One region of the Sphaerisporangium flaviroseum genome, then DNA from elsewhere that is predicted to be linked to it. Evidence: predicted binding sites of a transcription regulator. Region 1 holds the regulator's gene; each other region holds the start of a gene.
What was found. Region 1 encodes HrcA, which represses chaperone genes, less so after heat shock. Its sites were predicted from a motif close to TTGGCACTCTCNNNNNGAGAGTGCCAA; they were not measured.
Positions count from the first base shown of each region.

Region 2: ABD810_RS16375 (FmdB family zinc ribbon protein) is a predicted target of HrcA. The motif match lies at 2,287-2,313, and genes of this name have one in related genera.
Region 3: groL (chaperonin GroEL) is a predicted target of HrcA. The motif match lies at 2,080-2,106, and genes of this name have one in related genera.

Region 1 is NZ_BAAAZR010000008.1:272,389-276,867, reverse strand. Features, by position in the region: gene ABD810_RS17605 (16S rRNA (uracil(1498)-N(3))-methyltransferase) at 1-206, opposite strand, end outside; gene dnaJ (molecular chaperone DnaJ) at 262-1,401, opposite strand; gene hrcA (heat-inducible transcriptional repressor HrcA) at 1,402-2,412, opposite strand; gene ABD810_RS17590 (DUF3097 domain-containing protein) at 2,904-3,722, shown strand; gene ABD810_RS17585 (DUF4870 domain-containing protein) at 3,719-4,423, shown strand; gene hemW (radical SAM family heme chaperone HemW) at 4,437-4,479, opposite strand, start outside.
Region 2 is NZ_BAAAZR010000007.1:228,131-232,609, reverse strand. Features, by position in the region: gene ABD810_RS16385 (LCP family protein) at 1-71, opposite strand, end outside; gene ABD810_RS16380 (potassium/proton antiporter) at 198-1,700, shown strand; gene ABD810_RS16375 (FmdB family zinc ribbon protein) at 2,342-2,686, shown strand; gene ABD810_RS16370 (S-methyl-5'-thioadenosine phosphorylase) at 3,213-4,019, shown strand.
Region 3 is NZ_BAAAZR010000007.1:37,658-42,136, forward strand. Features, by position in the region: gene thrC (threonine synthase) at 1-1,023, shown strand, start outside; gene ABD810_RS15555 (MoaD/ThiS family protein) at 1,037-1,312, shown strand; gene ABD810_RS15560 (cold-shock protein) at 1,648-1,848, shown strand; gene groL (chaperonin GroEL) at 2,235-3,860, shown strand; gene ABD810_RS15570 (S1 family peptidase) at 4,202-4,479, shown strand, end outside.

The DNA.
Region 1 (4,479 bases):
GTGTGACGGCCGGTCACCTCCAGCCGGAGGGAGTCCTTGGCCACGTCGCGCACGACGCACTCGGCCACCGCGCCCCTGCCGTCGGTGAGGTCGACGCGCTCTCCCGCGCGCAGCCTCCGCACGGTGGCGGCGTGCCGCCCCTCCGCGCCGGAGAGGATGATCTCCGCGCCCGACAGGTCGTCGGCGAGGAACACCGGGACGCTCACCGCGGATCAGGGGCGCGGGCACGGTCCCGCGCCACGGGGACGAAACCCATCGCTCTCATCGCCCGTTGAAAGCGTCCTTGAGCCGGGAGAAGAAGCCCTGCTGCCCGGGGGCGAACTTGCCCGGCGGGCGCTCCTCACCGCGCAGCCTGGACAGCTCCTTGAGCAGCTCCTCCTGGGCGGCGTCGAGGCGGTTCGGCGTCTCCACGTTCACGTGGATCAGCAGGTCGCCACGGCCGGTCTCGTTGAGGCGCTGGATGCCCCGGCCGTACAGGGGGATGACGTGCCCCGCCTGGGTGCCGGGCCGTACGTCGATCTCCTCGGCCCCGTCGAGCGTCTCCACGGTCAGGATCGTGCCCAGAGCCGCCGCCGTCATCGGGATCTGGACCGTGCAGTGCAGGTCGTCGCCGCGCCGCTCGAAGATCTCATGAGGCCGCTCGACGATCTCCAGGAACAGGTCTCCGGGCGGGCCACCACCGGGCCCGACCTCGCCCTCACCGGCGAGCTGGATGTGCGTGCCGTCCTCGACGCCGGCCGGGATGCGCACCTTGATGGTGCGGCGGGTGCGTACCCGTCCGTCACCGGAGCACTCCTGGCAGGGATGCAGGATGATCGAGCCGAACCCGCCGCACTGGGGGCAGGGCCGCGCGGTCATGACCTGGCCGAGGAACGACCGGGTGACCTGCGAGATCTCGCCACGGCCGTGGCACATGTCGCAGGTGTCGGGATGGGTGCCGGACGCGGCGCCGGAGCCCTGGCACACCTCGCACAGCACGGCGGTGTCGACCACCAGCTCGCGCGTGGTGCCGAACGCCGACTCCGACAGGTCGAGCTCGACCCGGATCGTCGCGTTGCGTCCGCGCCTGGCCCGGGACCTGGGCCCGCGAGACCCGCCGCCGCCACCGAAGAAGGCGTCCATGATGTCGCTGAACGGGAAACCCGCGCCGAAACCCGCGGCACCGGCTCCCGCTCCCGCCGCCCCGCCGAAGGGGTCGGCTCCGAGATCGAACATCTGGCGCTTGTTCGGGTCCGACAGGACCTCGTACGCCTGATTGATCTCCTTGAAGCGCTCCTGCGTCTCCGGGTCGGGATTCACATCGGGGTGGAGCTCGCGCGCGAGGCGGCGATAGGCCTTCTTGATCTCGTCTTGGCCGGCGTCACGGCGGACCCCGAGAATGCCGTAATAGTCGCGGGCCACCTAGGACCCCGCCAGGATCTGGCCGACATAGCGTGCCACTGCGCGCACAGCTCCCATCGTCACCGGATAATCCATTCGCGTCGGGCCCAGCACTCCGAGCCGAGCCAGTTCATTGTCGCCCGAACCGTATCCGGCCGCGACGATCGAGGTGCCGTGAAGCCCGGAGTAGGGATTCTCCGAGCCGATGCGGACCGTGAGCGCGGCGGAGTCGCTCGCCTCACCGAGCAGCCGCATCAGCACGACCTGCTCCTCCAGCGCCTCGAGGACCTCTCGCAGGCCGACGCTGAAGTCGCCCGCGAGGTTGGCCGCACCGGCAAAGACGATCTTCTCGTCGTGCCGCTCGACCAGGGTGTCCAGCAGCACGGAAAGGATCGTGCTCGCCACCGGGCGGTCTTCCTCGGGAAGCCGCTCCTGCAGGTCGGCCACCGTGTCCGGCACTCGGGTGAGCCGGCATCCGTCGAGGCAGGCGTTGAGCACCGCCCGCAGATGCGCGATCTGGTCGTCCTCCACGACATCGGGAAGGTCGACCACTCGCTGCTCGACCCGGCCGGTGTTGGTGATCAGCACCAGCATGATCCGCCGCTCCGCCAGCGGCACGAGCTCGACGTGCCGCACCGTGGAACGGATCAGCGAAGGATACTGCACCACGGCGACCTGCCGGGTCAACTGCGCCAGCAGCCTCACCGTGCGGGTCACGACGTCGTCGAGATCGACGGCGCCCGCCAAGAAGGTTTCGATCGCCCGGCGCTCCGCACCGGACAGCGGCTTGATCTGGGACAGCCGGTCGACGAACAACCGGTAGCCCTTGTCGGTGGGCACGCGACCCGCGCTGGTGTGCGGCTGCGTGATGTAGCCCTGCTCCTCGAGCACTGCCATGTCGTTGCGAACGGTGGCCGGAGAGACGCCCAGATTGTGCCGCTCCGCCAACGCCTTCGACCCGACCGGCTCGTTGGTGGACACGTAATCTTCGACAACGGCGCGCAGAACTGCGAGCTTACGCTCATCGAGCAACGTGCTCACCTCCTGCCTGCGTTCGTGCCTGCGTAAACGCCTGGTCTGGCACTCAGTGTTCCCGAGTGCCAAGTGTACGGCTCTCGCCGACGGGGTGCGATAACTCGCCCCTACGACCTCACCCGCTCAGCGGCGAGCCACCTGCTATCCAGCGGCAAGGCGGCTCCACCACACTCGGACCCACGAGTGAGAACGACCCCCCCGGTAAACGACGCGACCACCCGGCCGCCGCGTCCCCACTCCCCCGGTGAGCATGCTCCCCCGCCAGGCCCGCGGTCCGGAGGCGCGCCCGCTGGCGGTTCCCGTTCCTACGGCACCCCTGAATACGGCTCCCCTCCCGGCGGCCCCTACGGTCCCGCTCCCGGCGCCCCCTACGGTTCCCCTGCCCCGTACGGCCCCGTGCCCGCAAGCGGCCGGTGGCCGTTCCCTACGATGGCGGCCCGCAGCAGGGCGCGCCGCCCAGAGCGTGACCTTTGCTAGCGTGCCGAGGTATGCGGGACTACGGACGCGACGTGCTGGCAGGGAACTGGCGGAGACCGCTACGCGGGAAGATCCCGAAGGTCCCCGCCGAGCCCGGCCTGGTGGTTGAGGATCCGGGAGGCTTCTGCGGCGCCGTGGTGGTCTGTGACAAGGAGGCCGTCACGCTGGAGGATCGCTTCGGGCAGCGGCGGGTGTTCCCGCTCGCGCCCGCCGGGTTCCTCCTCGACGGCAAGCCCGTGACGCTCGTCCGCCCGGCTCCGGCCGCCCCGCGGGGCCCGGCACGCAGCGCGTCGGGCTCCGTCGCCGTGAGCGGACTGCGGGCGCGTGTGGCCAGGGAGAGCCGCATCTACGTCGAGGGCGTGCACGACGCGTCCCTGGTGGAGAAGATCTGGGGCCACGACCTGCGCGTTGAGGGCGTGGTCGTCGAATACCTGGAAGGCGTCGACGACCTCCCGGCGATCGTCGCCGAGTTCGGGCCCGGCCCGGGGCGGCGCCTTGGGGTGCTGGTGGACCATCTGGTCCCCGGCTCCAAGGAGAGCCGCATCGCGGCCCAGGTGTCCTCACCTCATGTGCTCATCACCGGGCATCCCTTCGTGGACATCTGGCAGGCGGTGAAGCCCTCGGTCGTGGGCATCCCCGCCTGGCCCGTGGTGCCGCGCGGGGTTCCGTGGAAGGAAGGCGTGATCGAGGCCCTCGGGTGGCGGCTGGAACCTGCGGACGCCTGGCGCCGCATCCTCGGCTCCGTCGGGACCTTCACCGATCTGGAGCCGGAGCTTCTCGGCCGCGTCGAGGAGCTGATCGACTTTGTGACGATGGAAGAGGAAGCATGAGCGAGACCCCGCAAGATCGCCGCCCCGACGACCTTCCGGACGACCGGGGGCATGACGGACCGCCTGCGTACGGGCAGCCCGGCCATGGACGACCCGGGTATGGACAACAGGGCTACGGCCAGCAGGGCTATGGCCACCAGGGCTACGAGCAACCCGGGTACGGGCAACAGGGCTACGAGCAACCTGGCTACGGGCAACCTGGCTACGGGCAACCCGGATACGGACAACAGGGCTACGGACAGCAGGGCTACGGCCAGCCCGGGTACGGCCACCAGGGCTACGAGCAACCCGGGTACGGGCAACCCGGGTACGGGCACCAGGGCTACGGGCCGATGGGGCGCCCGCCCGAGCCGCACGTGCCGGGGAGGTACGGACCCCGTCCCGGGTCCGACGACACGACGATGTCGATGCTGGCCCACCTGCTGGGCCTGCTCACCTCGTTCGTGGGCCCGCTGATCATCTATCTCGTCAAGAAAGACGAGTCGCCCTACGTCCGCGACCAGGCGGCCGAGGCGTTGAACTTCCAGATCACCCTGTTCATCGCCTATGTGGTGTGCACCGTGCTGGCCTTCGTGATCATCGGCTTCCTGCTGATGTTCGTGGTGTGGATCGGCTCTCTGATCATGATGATCATGGCTTCGGTGGCCGCGAACCGGGGAGAGAACTATCGCTACCCGATGAACATCCGCTTCGTCAGCTGACCACGGGCGCGGGTCAGGTCAGATCGCGGACCAGGGCGTCGGCGAGCAGGCGTCCC
Region 2 (4,479 bases), on a different contig from region 1:
ACGGCCTCCTCGCCATCGGCCGAATCGTCCTTCCTCGTGTTCTCCAGAACCGGGGAAGTCTCGTCGGTCACTTTGCCACCTGATGCCCGTCCATATAGCTACCGCTGTCTCGCGTGTGACGGTAGCCCATACGTGTTCATCGTGGTAGGGCCGTATACGAATACGACACAATGGGCGGGACGCGAGAAGGGAGGCCGGTGAACCTGAACGTCTGGTTGCTCCTAGCCTCCGTCGTCGTCATCGCCGCCATCGCGTCCGTACGAGTAGCCCACCGCACCGGACTGCCCAGCCTGCTGATCTATCTCGGGATCGGCCTGCTGATCGGCGAGGCGGGCCTGGGCATCCACTTCGAGAACGCGCGCCTGGCCCAGCAGATCGGCATGGTCGCCCTCGCCGTCATCCTGGCCGAAGGTGGCCTCACCACGAACTGGCAGCACGTCCGCGAAGCCGTACCGGCCTCGATCGTCCTGGCCACGGTCGGCGTGGGCGTGAGCATCTTCGCGCTGGCGGGGGCCGTGTACTGGCTGCTGGACATGGACTGGCGCACGGCGCTGCTGCTCGGCGCCATCCTCGCCTCGACCGACGCGGCGGCCGTCTTCTCCGTGCTGCGCCGGCTACCGCTCCCCCCGCGACTGTCCGGCATCCTGGAGGCCGAGTCCGGATTCAACGACGCGCCCACCGTCATCGTCGTCGTCATGCTCAGCCAGGTGAACGCGCCCTTGCCGAACGTCGGGTACGTCATCCTGGACGCCGTGTTCGAGCTGGGCGTCGGCTCCGCGGTCGGTCTCGTGATCGGCCCGATCGGGGGCTATGCCCTGCGCCGCGTGGCCCTGCCGTCGTCGGGCCTCTACCCCCTCGCCGTACTGGCCCTGGCGTTCGTCGCCTACAGCGGTGCGGCGCTCCTGCACGGAAGCGGCTTCCTCGCGGTGTACCTGGCCACGCTGGTCCTCGGCAACACGCGGCTGCCCCACCGGCAGGCGACCCGGGGATTCGCCGAAGGCGCCGCATGGCTCTCCCAGATCGGCCTGTTCGTCATGCTCGGCATACTCGCCAGCCCGCACGAGCTGCCGACGGCGGTCGCTCCCGGGCTGATCGCCGGACTGGTCCTCCTGCTGTTCGCACGACCGCTGTCGGTCGCCGTCTCGGCGTTGATCGTGCAGCTGGCGGGCGTCGACAGGATGTCCTGGCGGGAACAGGCCTTCCTGTCCTGGGCGGGACTACGCGGAGCCGTGCCCATTGTGCTCGCGACCATCCCATGGGCGGCCGGGATCGCCGGCGCCAAAGGCGTGTTCAACGAGGTCTTCATCATCGTGATCGTCTTCACGATGGTTCAGGGGCCCACGCTGCCGTACCTCGCGCGGCTCCTTCGCGTGAGCGCCCCCGACGAGGCCCGCGACCTCGGCGTCGAGGCGGCCCCCCTCGAAGAGCTCAACGCCGACCTCCTGCAGATCACCATTCCCCCTGGCTCCGGCCTGCACGGCGTCGAGATCTTCGAACTCCGCCTGCCGTCGGACGCGGCGGTCACCATGATCGTACGAGAGGGCCGTTCGTTCGTCCCCGAGGGCTCAACGCGCCTGCGGGCAGAGGACCAGCTCCTGGTCGTCACGACGGCCGCCTACCGCCAAACCGTCGAACGTCGCCTACGCGCGGTAAGCCGCCGCGGCAAACTGGCCGGCTGGTACGGCGAACGCGGCGAGTAACCAGAACGCAACGAGCACCCCAACCCCACCAACAAACCGCCCAGCGTCCGCTGTACGGCGACTGACCGCTGAGAGCCGACGGCTGCTGTACGGCGACTGACCGCTGACAGCCGACGGCTGCTGTACGGCGACTGACCGCTGACAGCCGACGGCTGCTGTACGGCCGACTGACCGCTGACAGCCGACGGCTGCTGTACGGCCGACTGACCGCTGACAGCCGACGGCTGCTGTACGGCCGACTGACCGCTGAGAGCCGACGGGTATCGCAGCGGCCTCATCCTCCGGGGGTATCGGGCCTTGTGACATGTCGTGAACAGTCCGCTGTCACAAGGGTTCCCCAGTACGCTGACCACGCCACCCCAACCCGGACACACCCGGCAGCCCCAGTCCGCCGGGCCGTCCGGCGCCCGCCGCTTCGCTGTCTTCGCCATGGAGGCACTCCCGGACCTGACGGGATACAGCGATCAGGCAGCGGAAGCGGCACCGGGTCGGCTCCCGCCGATCCCCTTGAGGGGGCCTGCCAGCGAGCTCCTGACGGGGATTAGAACTCGCCTGGGTGGCGTTTATCCTAATCGGCTGCGTACCATTAGCAGTCGCATCGGTAGAGTGCCAGTCTGCGTGAGCCATATGAGGAGGAGTGCGTGCCCACCTACCAGTACGCCTGTACCGCTTGCGGTGAAGGGCTCGAGGTCGTCCAGCGATTCACGGACGACCCGCTGACCGAGTGCCCGAGCTGCGACGGCCAGCTGCGCAAGGTGTTCTCGGCCGTCGGCATCGTTTTCAAGGGCTCGGGCTTCTATCGGACCGACAACCGCTCGTCGAGCTCCTCCGGGTCCTCGACCTCGTCGTCCGCCGCCAGCTCGTCTGGCTCCAGTTCCGAAAGCTCCAACGGCTCCGACTCCGGAACCACCTCCACCAAGAAGGAGCCCGCCGCTTCGGCAAGCTCCTCGGCCCCCGCGCCCGCGAGCAGCAGCTCCGCCGCCTGACGCCTCCCGGGTTGTACGGCGCCCCACCATGCCGTACAACCCGCCCGCACCTGCCGACTCGCTACCTCACGCGACCGTCACCCCTCATCGGCAACGGCCCGCCAACGGCGCCAACGGCTTAACCTTGCAGGCACGCTCCCCCGGGAACAGCACGACCCGCCCACACCCGCGGACTTGCCGCCCATTAGCCCCTCATCGGCGACCGCTCGCCCACCTACCGACGGCATAACCTCACAGGCTGCGCTCGCCGCGGACAGCACGACCCGCCCACACCCGCGGACTTGCCACCCATTAGCCCCTCATCGGCAACCGCTCGCCCACCTACCGACGGCATAACCTCACAGGCTGCGCTCGCCGCGGACATCGTGACCCGCCCGGGCCTGCCCGCACCGCTCAGCCCGATGCCGACCCGCCATCCCCCCGCCGAGCCGTAGCCTCCATTCCACAGCCGCTTCACGTCGAAGGTTTTCCACAGGTGTCGGTGCGGGTCTCAACGGCGCTGGTGCGGGGCGCTAATGTCTGCGCCATGGTCATGAGAGCGGACATCGGGGTCATCGGCGGTTCGGGCTTCTACTCCCTCCTCGAGGATGCCGAGGAGATCGACGTTGCCACGCCGTATGGGCCGCCGAGTGACACGATCACCGTCGGCCACATCGGCGCGCGCGCCGTGGCCTTCGTACCCCGCCACGGGCGCGATCACCGCCATCCTCCCCATCGCATCCCCTACCGGGCGAATCTATGGGCACTCCGGTCCCTCGGCGTCCGCCAGGTGCTCGCGCCCAGTGCCGTCGGCTCTCTCCGCCTCGAGTACGGCCCCGGCACTCTAGTGATCCCTGATCAGCTCGTCGATCGCACCTCCGGCCGAGTCCAGACCTTCTACGACGCAGGCGGCGCGGTCCACGTCCCCTTCGCCGATCCGTATTGTCCCGTCGGCAGAGCCCTGTCCTATTCCAAGGCCGAGGCCGAAGGCTGGGATGCCGTCGACGGGGGCACTCTCGTCGTCATCGAAGGACCCCGATTCTCCACCAGGGCCGAGTCGCGCTGGTTCACGTCCAACGGCTGGTCGATCGTCGGCATGACAGGCCATCCCGAGGCCGTCCTCGCCCGCGAGCTCGCCCTCTGCTACACCACGCTGGCCCTGGTCACCGATCACGACGCCGGAGTCGACACGGGTGAGGGCGTCACCCAGGACGAGGTCTTCGCCTTCTTCGCGGCCAACAGCGAGCGCATGCGCACACTCGTGAGCTCAGTCGTGGCCAAGCTCCCGTCAGAACGCACCTGCCCCTGCGGCGACGCCCTGAAAGGCATCAACCTGCCCTTCGACCTCCCATAACTCATCCTCAGCCCCTGCAGCCACGAGCCACCAATAGCCCTGGAACTCAGCCGGGCCTGCGGTGACGCCGTGAAAAGACATCAACCTGCCCTCGACCTCCCATAACACCGCCCTGCCTGCGCAGCCCCGTGACGCCAACCAGCCCTTTGAGCACAGCTGCCCCTGCGGTGGACGCCCTGAACTGCCCCTCGAGCTCCCATAGCCCTGTCCTCAGCCTCCGCAGCCCCGGCGTGACGCCAACCAGTCATTCGAATGCAGCTTGCCCCCGCGGCCACGCCCTGAAAGGCATCGACCTCCCATAACCCTGTCCTCAGCCTCCGCAGCCCCGGCGTGACGCCAACCAGTCATTCGAGTGCAGCTTGCCCCCGCGGCCACGCCCTGAAAGGCATCGACCTGCCCCTCGACCTCCCATAACCCCGTCCTCAGCCTCCGCAGCCCCGCGGCACCGCCACCAGCGAGG
Region 3 (4,479 bases), on a different contig from region 1:
CTCGCCCCCGGCTGGACCAAGCTCGTCAAGGCCGACAATCTGGCCCGTGAGCTGGGAATCCGTAGCCTGCACGTCAAGGACGACTCCGGAAACCCGACCCATTCCTTCAAGGACAGGGTCGTCGCGATCGCCCTCGAGGCGGCGCGCAACTTCGGCTTCCACACCCTTTCGTGCTCGTCCACGGGCAACCTCGCGGGGGCCGTCGGCGCCGCCGCGGCGCGCGCCGGGCTGGACTCCTGCGTGTTCATCCCGTCCAACCTCGAAGAAGCCAAGATCACGATGGCGTCGGTGTACGGCGGCCGGCTGGTCGGCATCGAGGGCACCTACGACGAGGTGAACCGCTTCTGCTCGGAGCTCATAGGGGACCCCCTGGGCGACAAGTGGGGGTTCGTCAACGTCAATCTCCGGCCGTACTACGGGGAGGGCTCCAAGACCCTCGCCTACGAGATCGCCGAGCAACTGGGCTGGCGGATCCCCGACCAGATCATCGTGCCGGTGGCGTCCGGCTCGCAGCTCACGAAGATCGACAAGGGCTTCAAGGAGCTGATCAAGCTAGGGCTCGTCGACGACAAGCCGTACAAGATCTTCGGCGCGCAGGCCGAGGGATGCTCGCCGGTCTCCGCGGCCTACAAGGCCGGTCTCGACATCGTGCAGCCCGTCAAGCCGGACACCATCGCCAAGTCGCTGGCCATCGGCAACCCGGCCGACGGGCCGTACGTGCTCGACATCGCCCGCCGCACGGGGGGAGCGGTCGAGGACGTCACCGACGCGGAGGTGGTGAAGGCCATCCAGTTGCTGGCCCGCACCGAGGGCATCTTCGCCGAGACCGCGGGGGGCGTCACCGTCGGAGTGCTTCGCAAGCTGGTCGAGAACGGACTTGTGGACCCGGAGGCCGAGACGGTGGTGCTCAACACCGGGGACGGCCTGAAGACCCTCGACGCGGTCTCGGCCGAGGCGCGGCCCACCGCCGTCATAAGGCCCTCACTCGACGCATTCCGTACGGCTGTCGCCGATAACTCCTGAAAGGTCGCGATAAATGAGCGTTTCTGTGCGGATTCCGACGATTCTCCGTACGTACACCGATGGTGTGTCGGAGGTGAACGGGGAAGGGGCGACGCTTCGCGAGGTGTTGCAGAAGCTCGACACCGACTTCCCTGGAATCGGCGCCCGCATTCTGGACGAAACGGGCAAGATTCGTCGTTTTGTCAACGTCTATGTCGGAGAAGAGGATGTCCGTTTCGTGGACGGCCTTGACACCGTCACGCCGGAAGGCGCGCAGATCTCCGTGATCCCGGCGGTCGCAGGAGGCTGAGCCTCGGTCCCCGCAACGCCCACGCGTCCGAAGGATGCGTGGGCGTTGGCCTGTCTGGGGACGGCAGAGCTGGCTGCCCTTATAGAAGTTCTTACTGGGCCCGCTGTGTAGTGTAATTATCAACTAACTAAACGCGAGCGAAAAATAGTCACGTACCGCTTAGAGCGAACGTCAAGAAGTAGTTTCGTGATTGACTCTGTTGCGCCAAGCCTTGCCACAGGTATGGTCGAGAACGATCGACGAAGCCGAGGAGTTCGCATGCGTCTCGGCTCGGAAGGTCACGGACCTCGCGGAGGAGTGGGCGGGGTCCGGAGCCCAGCAAGAGGAGTCGGAAAGTGGCGCAGGGCACCGTCAAATGGTTTAACGCGGACAAGGGCTACGGCTTCATCGCGGTAGACGGTGGTAAGGACGTGTTTGTCCACTACTCAGCGATCATGTCCGAGGGATATCGGTCCCTTGAGCAAGGTCAGCGGGTGGAGTTCGAGATCACACAGGGCCAGAAGGGTCCACAGGCGGAGTCCGTCCGGACTGTGTGACGCGGCCGGCGCTGTCCGGTCGTCGACGGAGATCCACTGGTCTCTCTTAGTCAGTAGCTGGAAGGTTCGGTCTGTCATGCACCAAGACAGGCCGAGCCTTCCGTCATGTCCGTGCTTCCCTGGTTGCGGAGACATGCCCAATATTGGGCATACGGTCAGAGAAATCCTTGTGCCGCCCAGGTCATAGGGGTTGTGGCTTGCACTCGACGGGGTAGAGTGCTAAACAGTTCGTTGGCACTCTCCTGTCGAGAGTGACAAATCTGGATCGAGGCGATGGGGCTTCGCGGTCCACGGCGACAGGTGTCGTGAGAGCGCGGGTCTACATGCCGTCGCGGGCGTCGGCTCGATCCGCTGCAAGCCACCCTGTGTCTGGGAGGTCTAGCCGTATGGCAGCCAAGATGATCGCGTTTAACGAGGACGCCCGGCGCGGTCTCGAGCGGGGTATGAACCAGCTCGCCGACGCCGTCAAGGTGACCCTTGGTCCCAAGGGGCGCAACGTCGTGCTGGAGAAGAAGTGGGGCGCTCCCACGATCACCAACGACGGTGTCTCGATCGCCAAGGAGATCGAGCTCGAGGACCCGTGGGAGAAGATCGGGGCCGAGCTGGTCAAGGAGGTCGCGAAGAAGACCGACGACGTCGCGGGTGACGGCACCACCACCGCCACCGTGCTCGCTCAGGCGCTGGTACGCGAGGGCCTGCGCAACGTGGCCGCCGGCGCCAACCCGATGTCCTTGAAGAAGGGCATCGAGGCCGCCGTCGAGCGCGTCAGCGAGGAGCTCTCGAAGATCGCCAAGGATGTGGAGACCAAGGAGCAGATCGCCTCCACCGCCTCCATCTCCGCCGGCGACACGCAGATCGGCGAGATGATCGCCGAGGCGATGGACAAGGTCGGCAAGGAAGGCGTCATCACGGTCGAGGAGAGCAACGCCTTCGGGCTGGAGCTCGAGCTCACCGAGGGTATGCGCTTCGACAAGGGCTACATCTCCGGTTACTTCGTGACCGACCCGGAGCGGATGGAGGCCGTCCTCGACGACCCCTACATCCTGATCGTCAACTCCAAGGTCTCGGCCAACAAGGACCTGCTTCCCCTGCTCGACAAGGTCGTGCAGGCCGGCAAGCCGCTGATGATCATCGCCGAGGACGTCGAGGGCGAGGCCCTGGCGACCCTGGTGGTCAACAAGATCCGCGGCCTGTTCAAGTCCGTGGCCGTCAAGGCCCCCGGCTTCGGCGACCGCCGCAAGGCGATGCTGGGCGACATCGCCACCCTCACCGGTGGCCAGGTCATCAGCGAGGACGTGGGCCTCAAGCTCGAGAGCGCCACGCTCGACCTGCTGGGCCGCGCGCGCCAGGTCATCGTCACCAAGGACGAGACCACCATCGTCGACGGCGCCGGTGACCCCGAGCAGATCTCCGGCCGGGTCAACCAGATCCGCAACGAGATCGAGAACACCGACTCCGACTACGACCGCGAGAAGCTCCAGGAGCGCCTCGCCAAGCTGGCCGGTGGCGTCGCCGTCATCAAGGCCGGCGCGGCCACCGAGGTCGAGCTCAAGGAGCGCAAGCACCGCATCGAGGACGCCGTTCGCAACGCGAAGGCGGCCGTCGAGGAGGGCATCGTCCCCGGCGGTGGCGTGGCTCTGCTGCAGGCCGGCGCCAAGGCGTTCGACAAGCTGGAGCTGTTCAACGACGAGGCCACCGGTGCCGCGATCGTCCGCAAGGCGCTCGAGGAGCCGCTGAAGCAGATCGCCGTCAACGCCGGCCTCGAAGGCGGCGTCGTGGTCGAGCGTGTCCGCAACCTCGAGCTGGGCGTCGGCCTCAACGCCGCGACCGGTGAGTATGTCAACATGCTCGAAGCGGGCATCATCGACCCCGCCAAGGTCACCCGCTCGGCGCTGCAGAACGCCGCCTCCATCGCGGCGCTGTTCCTCACCACCGAGGCCGTCATCGCCGAGAAGCCCGAGAAGACCCCTGCCGCTCCCGCCATGCCCGGCGGCGGCGACATGGACTTCTGAGCCCCGGCTCACAAGCGTCACCGAAAGGGCCACCTCCGGTACTCCGGGGGTGGCCCTTTGGCATGTGCGTGGCGACTCGGTCACTCGTTGAGATCGCCATCGATCCTTGGACATCCGCCGTATCGCATTCTTGGTGAGCGGACCTCGCTTCACTGTGCGGTCGCCGATCCCCCACCTGTCCACTCGACATCGGTCGACGTGTTCACCGGCGTTTTCGTCCGCGTGGCGTGCGTCTTCGCGGCTGACCGCTGAGCTAGGGTGACGTTGCCCGTCGCGCATGATCATTTTGCGTTATGGGCGATCTCCCCCCTCATGCCTAGCCGAGGTCGAGGAGAGAATCTATGTCGCACAGACCTGCCCTTGTGACGGGATGCACCCTGACGATCGTCGCACTCACCCTGGCGGCCGTACCGGCCGATGCCGAAAGCCGGGCGGCAGGCACCGCCATGACCAGGCCGTCCGCGCGTAAACCCCCGCCGGGTATGCTGGAGGCACTCCAGCGCGACCTCCATCTCAGCAGTTCACAAGCCCAGGCCCGCCTGTTGAATGAGGCCCGACTGACCCCGATCGCGGGGCAGCTGAGCAAGAAGCTCGGCAGCCGCTTCGGTGGCGTCTGGCT